Linked DNA regions of Flocculibacter collagenilyticus. The protein of the gene in region 2 binds, or shares a complex with, the protein of the main gene of each other region. Links are inferred from orthologs where the notes say so. Each region holds a gene or a part of one and is shown on either strand. Other genes may lie near its edges.

What was found.
Region 1: the proteins of HUU81_RS14680 (region 2) and HUU81_RS14165 are in contact, whole or in part, in a crystal structure (PDB 1YFN), measured with the Escherichia coli proteins. The link is inferred for Flocculibacter collagenilyticus from one-to-one orthologs.

The regions. Positions count from the first base shown.
Region 1 is NZ_CP059888.1:3,187,914-3,192,525, forward strand. What follows is about bases 494-3,428. They hold HUU81_RS14165 (sigma-E factor negative regulatory protein), read right to left. Parts: upstream 2,348-3,428; coding sequence 1,640-2,347; downstream 494-1,639. Other genes in these bases: HUU81_RS14155 (SoxR reducing system RseC family protein), read right to left, coding at 494-547; HUU81_RS14160 (MucB/RseB C-terminal domain-containing protein), read right to left, coding at 573-1,640; rpoE (RNA polymerase sigma factor RpoE), read right to left, coding at 2,462-3,040; nadB (L-aspartate oxidase), read left to right, coding at 3,355-3,428. Also shown: more of HUU81_RS14155, read right to left, coding at 50-493; more of nadB, read left to right, coding at 3,429-4,612. UniProt on the Escherichia coli protein: An anti-sigma factor for extracytoplasmic function (ECF) sigma factor sigma-E (RpoE). ECF sigma factors are held in an inactive form by an anti-sigma factor until released by regulated intramembrane proteolysis (RIP).
Region 2 is NZ_CP059888.1:3,307,427-3,311,830, forward strand. The notes cover bases 487-3,213. They hold HUU81_RS14680 (ClpXP protease specificity-enhancing factor), read right to left. Parts: upstream 2,215-3,213; coding sequence 1,759-2,214; downstream 487-1,758. Other genes in these bases: HUU81_RS14670 (SIS domain-containing protein), read left to right, coding at 487-1,056; dolP (division/outer membrane stress-associated lipid-binding lipoprotein), read left to right, coding at 1,059-1,628; sspA (stringent starvation protein SspA), read right to left, coding at 2,225-2,860; HUU81_RS14690 (cytochrome c1), read right to left, coding at 2,941-3,213. Outside these bases: HUU81_RS14660 (penicillin-binding protein activator), read left to right, coding at 1-90; HUU81_RS14665 (YraN family protein), read left to right, coding at 74-448; more of HUU81_RS14670, read left to right, coding at 466-486; more of HUU81_RS14690, read right to left, coding at 3,214-3,675; HUU81_RS14695 (cytochrome b), read right to left, coding at 3,675-4,404. UniProt on the Escherichia coli protein: Enhances recognition of ssrA-tagged proteins by the ClpX-ClpP protease; the ssrA degradation tag (AANDENYALAA) is added trans-translationally to proteins that are stalled on the ribosome, freeing the ribosome and targeting stalled peptides for degradation.

The DNA.
Region 1 (4,612 bases), 120 kb from region 2 along the record:
TTTGCTGGGGAAAGATAGAGTGTGTGGGCGCTTAATATCAGTGTTTCTATCACACTTCTTTAATAGGAATATGTTCAGGTAAGATTTGCAACAACGTGACTTGATAGTCACTCGCATTTGTACCGTTTTTTATCCACCAGCGAGCAAACGCAAACCCCATTGTCCCTCCAGCGAATAACCCTAAAATGGTTAGCCATTCAGCATCAATAAGCAAACGCTGAGCAGTAAAATCAACTACAACCGCTGCTAAAATAGCTAATACTAACGGCAACATATAGACCATTAACGAGCCAGTAACGATCGTATTTTCAGGAATACCTATTTTCACTTGTTGACCAACGTTAGCCTGTTTGACAGAAGCTACACTTACCACATTTTTTCGCTTACTAAACGCTTTAGCCACCGTGCTAGTACCACAATTTTCTTCTACATGGCAGGCGCTGCAAGTCGTTTTAATTTGGGTTTCAACCCAAAAAATATAGTTCGCGTCAGAACCTTTATCGGCTAAAGGCTCTACAGCAACAATAACACCTTGCTCTTCAATCATAATTTTCCAGTTAAATGAGTATCGTTTATTTGTGTGAAACTGACTGGGCAATCAACTGAGCAGTTTTGGCAGGAATACGACCAACTACAGACACATCATATACTTGGTTTCGATGATTATATAGCGTGATTGCACCTTTAGTTAATACTGAATTTGACGATCCTGACAAGGGGCGCTGTATAAACACTGAAAAATCTATCAGTCCATCGCTAAACATATAATAATCTGATGCTTCCCGGGTGAGTGAAAGCTGGTGCTTATCTGACTTAATCACTTTAAACCCTGAAGGTAGCCAACCAAAACGCCAATTGTTAATCTTAATCTCGCTATTTTTCACCACATCAACATCTAGCGATGTTGACGCCTGTTGGCTTGTAGCTGAAACAGGTGGAGTGATCACCTCAGGCAAAGTTGCGGCACTTAACTTGATAAGTTCAGGGTGTGGTTGCTCAGTTACTGTAATATGGGTAAGCTGAATTTGCTCTAATTCTTCACCACTATCATTCACATAAGCGGCTTTGAGTAACATGCCTGAACGTACGTCTAACCACAATTTAAAGTTATATAGATGTTTATCGTTAGCAATAATTCGGATTAATTGCGCTTCTCTTCCAGCAATACGTTTTTTGCCTGCTAAAACAAAACTATAGTGTTGTTTTAAATTGCTAATATCCGTAAATAAAATTTCTGGAATAGGACCGCGAATAACACCAGAATTGATTGAGTAAGGAGGCTGTTGAGGATCAAAGTAAGTAACCACCTTATCACGCCTAACAATATCTTGCCCCGCACCATTTAATAAACTTAAGTGCTCTAGCTCTACCCCTTGATGAATACCATGCAACCAACGATAAGGCTCACCTTTTTTGTTAAAAATAACAATAAATGAGGCATCAAAATTTAAATTGTGCAAAGCATAATTCAATTTTTGCAAAAGTTGTTCCGCGGTAACAGGCTCCGATGCAGATTGGCTGGCATCGTTAATAGTGATCACACTAGAGGAAGAAGGAGGCTGGTGAGTGGCGTCAATGCTATCCTGCCCGATGCTTGGACAAGATAGCAACAAGATGAACAATACTACTAAACTTCTCATTAGTTATTTACTTGGTTATCCCCGTTACGAAGACTGTCATCGTCTTGGCTTTGATTGCTCGATGCGTCTTCAACCGAAGTTGACACTGGCTTTAATCGAATTTGACGTTGGTGATCTAATATTAATGCATTGATACGCTGTTGATCAGCCGATATTGTGTTGCGCTGTTGGTTCGACGTAGTCGATAAACTAACAGGAGAAGCAAAACCATCTAACGGCTTTGTCACAAACACCGGTAACGGGCTTGTATCATCAACGCCATTATCAGAATATTGTTGAACACCAATAACAGAAACCATTGCTACTGTTGCAGCAATCGCTAGCTGTGAACTATAACGAAAAGCAGGAATGCTTAGTAAACCACTTAGGCTTGCTCCACCTGCTTTTTGCTTAATCTTGTTAACCCACTGAGTAACTCTTGAAGGCGACGTTTCAACTTCTGTAGCTACAGGCTGATGAGGAGCTTCAAACTCTAAAGCAGCTTCAATGCGTTCTGCCAGCCCCAGATCAATGTTGCTAGCCACTTCCTTGCGTAACACATCACTTGCTAAATGATAACGAGCCCATGTGGCGCGCTTTTCTTCACTGAATTCATTAGCTGCATGCGAATTATCTGGAGAATGACTATCAAGAAAAGTGCTAATTTCCTGTTCAGTCGCTTCATTATCCATCACAACAGAAGTTAATTCATGTTGTTTCATAACCATACTCAATTCCTACCGTATTTACATATACTTGATATATGTTTGTAAAACTGTTGCTAATTACTTAATTAAGCTTTTAGTTAATCTGCATTATGTTTGCTTTTATTTACTAAATACCTAATTACTTATTAGAGGCTTAATGTTGTTATCAATTGCTTCACGCGCTCTAAAAATACGAGAGCGAACCGTGCCTACGGGGCAACCTACTACTTCAGCAATTTCATCGTAACTTAATCCATCTATCTCCCTTAACGTAATCGCAGAGCGCAAATCATCAGGCAAAGACTCAATGGTGGAAAATACCACTCGTTTAATTTCATCCGTCAAAACCAAACTTTCTGGTGAAGCGTTTTCGCGTAACGCGCTTGCACCATCATAAACTTCAGCCTCGTCTGCATCTATATCACTTGAAGGCGGCTTCCGCCCTTGAGCAACAAGATAATTTTTTGCGCTGTTAACCGCTATGCGATATAACCACGTGTAAAAAGCGCTTTCTCCACGAAAGTTGGGTAAGGCTCTATATGCCTTAATAAACGCTTCTTGCACTACATCTGCAACATCTCCATGGCTAGAAACATAACGTGACACTAAACTCGCCACTTTATGTTGGTATTTTCTAACCAATAAATTAAACGCGTTTTTATCACCCTGCTGGACGCGTTTTATAATTTCAAAATCAATTTCTTGCTCGCTCATTCGAGCCTGAACTCCCAAATATCCGTTATACTTCTCGAATAGTGACTCTGTTTCCAGATTAAAAAAGAAAAGTACCCTAACAAAAATGCGTTACTACATACTGAAAAATAAAAACCTGATAGTAACCGTGTTCTCTTTTGCTCAATCTGGATTGGGCAAGCGTACAATCTCAGACTAGCAAATTTGTAAAAAGTTCTTACAAATTACAAAATAAATACAAATTAATTAAAATAGTGTGTTTTAACAGTCTAAATCAGAAAGTAAAAAATGCTATTATTTAGACTTATCTTCCTGAATTGCGAATGATTATATCGATGAATGAGCATATTGAACACTTTTGTGATGTATTAATAATAGGCAGCGGTGCAGCAGGCTTAACCCTTGCATTACAGATTGCCGAGCAAGCAAAAGTTGCGGTTTTAAGTAAAGGCCCGTTAAAAGAAGGGTCAACATTGTACGCCCAAGGTGGTATTGCTGCGGTTTTTGATGAAAACGATAGCATCGAGTCACATGTTAAAGACACATTGCAGGCAGGTGCAGGATTATGTGATAACGCAGCGGTCACGTTTACTGCCAAACAAGCGAAGTCGTCGATGGAATGGCTTATTGAACAAGGTGTACCATTCGACCAATTTGAAGATAAAAAAGGCAATAAAAAGTACCACCTTACTCGCGAAGGTGGCCATAGCCATCGTCGTATTTTGCATGCTGCCGATGCAACAGGTAAAGCAGTACAAACATCACTAGTAGAACAAGTTAAAAAACACCCTAATATCACGTTGTTCGAACGTTATAATGCTATTGATCTAATCACCTCTAAAAAACTCAAAACGATAGATGCAAATGCCGCTATTCCTAACGGAAATAAAGTACATGGCGCCTATGTATGGAACCGCAACCGAGAAATGGTTGAAGTAATACGAGCCAAAAGTGTGGCTTTAGCGACAGGTGGCGCAAGTAAAGTGTACTTATACACCAGCAATCCAGACGTGGCCAGCGGTGACGGCATTGCTATGGCGTGGCGTGCAGGTTGCCGTGTAGCAAATATGGAATTTAACCAATTTCACCCAACATCACTTTATCATCCCGATGCCCCCAACTTTTTGATCACCGAGGCAATGCGAGGTGAAGGCGCTTTTTTAAAGCGCCCTGATGGCACGCGCTTTATGAGTGAGTTTGACGAACGCGCTGAATTAGCACCGCGAGACATTGTTGCTCGAGCAATCGATTATGAGATGAAACGGTTAGGCGTGCAGTGCGTGTATTTAGACATTAGTCACAAACCAAAAGACTTTATAATTGAGCACTTTCCAACTATTTATGCTAAATGCTTGAGTGTAGGAATAGATATCACAAAAGAAGCAATTCCCGTTGTACCCGCTGCTCATTATACCTGTGGCGGTGTGATGACCGACAACCACGGTAAAACCGACATCGATAACTTATATGCCATTGGCGAAGTTGCTTACACTGGACTACACGGTGCTAACCGTATGGCCAGTAACTCATTGCTTGAATGTGTGGTATATGCACGCTCAGCAGCTGAACATATTACACAGCACCTAACGTCTC
Region 2 (4,404 bases):
TCTGTTACTCACACAGGTAATGTTGAAAGGAAACTGATGTGGGCAAGATTCAATAAAGGAAAGGTGACACGGATTGAAACCCCTTACTAAACTGTTTAGCGCATCAACTAAGCATAAAGGTGATTACTATGAAAGCCTTGCACTTAATCACCTAAAAAAGCATGGCTATCGACTCATTGAAGCAAATTACAATACGCGCTTCGGAGAAATCGATCTTATTGTAAAAAACGACGATAGCCTCGTATTTGTTGAAGTGAGATATCGTAAAAATGATCACCACGGCTCAGCAGCTGAATCGGTCACACCAAGCAAACAAAAGAAAATAATCAAAACTGCACAACATTTTCTTACTCAATTTAATCTCACTGATACTGCATGTCGATTTGATGTTATCGCGTTTTCAGGTGACAATAGCCAACCATTGCAATGGCACCAAAATGCATTCTAATTATTTAAGAAAAATATATGCAAGATAAAGTAAGACAATTATTTACAGAGAGTATACAAACTCAAATTGCTGCAGGCGACACGCTTGCGGGTGTATTAGAACAATCTGCATTGATGATCGTACAAACACTCCTAACGGGTAACAAAGTAATTTGTTGTGGTTATCAAAGCTGTTTCACTTTATCCACGCACTTTGCCAACCTTCTCATCAACCACTTTGAAACTGAACGCCCTTGTTTGCCCGCCATCACACTAAACAGTGATTTAAATTCGATGTCGACGGTAGCAAGAGACGTGAACCATGCAGAGCACTTTTCACGTCAAGTTAGAGCATTAGCGAACCCAGGAGACTTACTCTTAGCCTTCTCATTAACAGGTAATGAAGCGCCCGTTGTTGCCGCGATAGAGTCGGCCCTGACAAAAGATTTGGCTATTATTGCGTTTAATGGTGAAGAAGGGCATGACATATCAGGACTGCTTGGTAATAATGATATTGAAGTTAAGGTGCCTTCTAAGCGTCCTGCACGCATTATGGAAGGACATTTATTCCATATTCATTTACTGGCTGAGCTTATTGACGAAACATTATTCCCGCAACAGGAAGCATAATTATGAGAAAATTTTCCTTACCCCTTTTATTAGCCTCTGTTCTTATTCTTGAAGGTTGTGCGGTGGCTGTTGTTGCAGGTGCAGCGGGCGCAGCATCTGCTGCAAATGATCGCAGAAGTATTGGCGCTCAAATTGACGATAACAATATTGAAGTAAAAGCAGAACTGCTTTTTTCTGAACACGCTAGCTTGCGAGAACATAGCAACATTAGCATTGTGTCGTTCAATGGCGTTGTTTTATTGGTAGGTCAAGCACCTAATGATCAGCTAAGAGATCTTGCAGCGAAAACCGTTGCCGATATTATTGGTGTGAAAAAAATCCATAACCAGATCCGTATTGGTAGTAGCACGTCTATCACAACTAAAACTAACGACGCATGGCTTACGTCTAAAGTAAAAACCCAACTATTAAGTGACGAACAAGTCGCAGGATTAAACATTAAAGTCGTAACAGAAAATGCAGAAGTATTTTTGATGGGGCTAGCAACCATGCACGAAGCTGATAAAGCAGTGGATATTGCGCGTAATATTAGCGGTGTAGGCAAAGTAGTAAAAGTATTTGAATATTTATAACTGGCCTAGTTAACGGCTTCTTTAGCCATTTTATTACTCAACTACTCATCAGTAAAAAGCCCACAACTTGTGGGCTTTTATCGTAATGCTTACTTAACGTAAAAGTAAAAGCGTAATAACATCAACAATATTACTTAATTACTTTCAAATGAGAGCGAGACTTTGATTTTTTTTCTGTAGCCTTACTGTCACTTTCACTGCTTGTATCTGACTCTTCCACTTTTGGCGTAGCTTGTAATTTAGGCTCGAAGTGTAACTCGTCTTCTTGCTGTACTTCCTCTTCTTCAGGAAATACTGTACCTGCACCATTTTCTTTAGCGTAGATAGCTAACACGGCATTAATTGGCACCATTACATTCATTGGCTTACCACCAAATCTGGCATCAAAAGCAACACAATCGTTATTCATTAACAGATTGCCTACCGCAGCAGGGTTGACGTTTAATACAATTTGGCCGTCTTTAACAAACTGCATGGGCACTTTCGCAGCCGGATGCATCGCGTTCACCACAATATACGGTGTCAGCTGATTATCAACGATCCAATCGTAAAATGCCCTTAATAAATAAGGGCGATTTGAAGTCATCATTCGACGATTAACCTAAACGGTTATTGCGAATTTCTCGCTCTTCATCTGTCAATGATGCTTGAAATGATTCACGTTCAAATACTTTAATCATATAAGCTTTGATCTCTTTAGAACCTGTGCCATCAAGCTCAATACCAAGTAATGGTAAGCGCCATAACAACGGTGCTAAGTAACAATCGATCAAACTAAATTCTTCACTCATGAAAAACGGTGTTTCACCAAAAATAGGCGCTAAGCTCAACAAGCTTTCTTTAAGTTGTTGACGTGAAGCTTCAACATCTTTTTCGTTTAAAATGTTTTCAGCTAACGTGTACCAGTCCGATTCAATGCGGTGCATCATTAAACGGCTGCGACCACGAGCTACAGGGTATACAGGCATTAATGGAGGGTGAGGAAAACGCTCATCAAGGTATTCCATTATGATTTTTGCAACGAACAAGCCTAACTCACGGTCAACTAAGGTTGGTACAGTTCCATAAGGGTTCACTTCGTATAGATCTTCAGGCAGGTTATCCATTTCAACTTTATGGATGTCTACGCTTACGCCTTTTTCCGCTAGTACAATGCGAACTTGGTGGCTATATATATCATTACTGTTTGAAAAAAGTGTCATGACTGGACGCTTATTTGCAGTAACTGCCATGGATTCCTCCGGTTATGTTGATAAAACAGCTATGGGGGCAATTGCCCCCATAGTAAATTTTATGTATTAAAATCTAGTAGTTAGTCTACGTCTTTCCAAAATTCTTTCTTCAGTAAGACTGCTAAAATAAAGAAAACGAGACAGTATAGCAAAACCTTCCAGCCCATGCTCTTTCTTTCAAGCTGCATTGGTTCACCAACGTAGGCTAGGAAGTTGGTCAAGTCGCGTGCTACTTGATCATATTCTTCTTCACTTAATTCACCACTACCGTCTACCTTAAAGACTTCGTCTTCTACTACTTCGCCGTCAACTAAGCGTGACTCTTTAGCTTTATAACGAACGCCTTGTAGCTCTTGTAGTACATGTGGCATACCTACCTGTGGAAACACAGTGTTATTTACACCAAACGGTCTACTTGGATCAGCGTAAAAAGACTTAAGATACGTGTAAATCCAATCTGGTGTACGTAAACGGCTTTCAAGCGTTAAGTCTGGTGGCGCAGCACCAAACCACTTTTTAGCATCTTCAGCAGGCATACCATTTTTAATATGCTCACCCACTTTCGCACCAGTAAAGATTAGGTTTTCTTTACCTAACTCTACTGGAATACCGATGTCGTTAAACGTTCTTTCATAACGCTGATACTGCATTTGGTGACAACCAAGACAGTAGTTCATAAACAATTTAGCGCCACGTTGCAACGACGCTTGATCAGTTAAGTCGATATTCGCAGACTCTAATGGAACATTACTTCCACCAGCTGCACTTACCAAAGATGGTACTAATAATGTTAAGGCAATTAATATCTTTTTCATTACTTTGTTACCCTATTTGGTAGTGGTTTAGTTTTCTCATTGCCACTGTACAGCCATAAGAACCCAAAAAATGCGAAATAAAGTAGCGTACAAATTGGCGCTAAAATTTCTGTTAGTGATGTAGCAGGTGTACCACCAGCATAACCAAGAATAATAAACACTACTGCAAACATCGCTAAGTTTAACTTGTGGAAACCACAACGGTAACGTATCGAACGAACCTTACCACGATCAATCCACGGTAATAACGCTAACATAATTATCGCTGCAAACATCGCAATAACACCACCCAACTTATGCGGTACAGCTTTCAAGATGGCGTAGAAAGGCGTGAAGTACCATACAGGGAAAATATGCTCAGGCGTTTTTAACGGGTTCGCAGGCTCAAAGTTTGGCGCTTCTAAGAAGTAACCACCCATAGCTGGATTAAAGAAAATAACATACGAACACAGCGCCAAGAACACTGCAAACGCCATTAAGTCTTTTAAAACCATATGCGGGAAAAATGGTACAACATCATTAATAATGTCTTTTTTAGACGTGTAGTACTCGTGAATGTCCCATTTTGTTTTTTCTTCTTCTGAAAGCGAGCCTTTCTTACGTTTAACTTCTATACCATCAGGGTTGTTAGAACCTACCTCATGTAACGCCACAATGTGTAAGAATACAAGAATAACAATAACAAGAGGCAATGCTATTACATGTAATGCAAAGAAGCGGTTTAGCGTT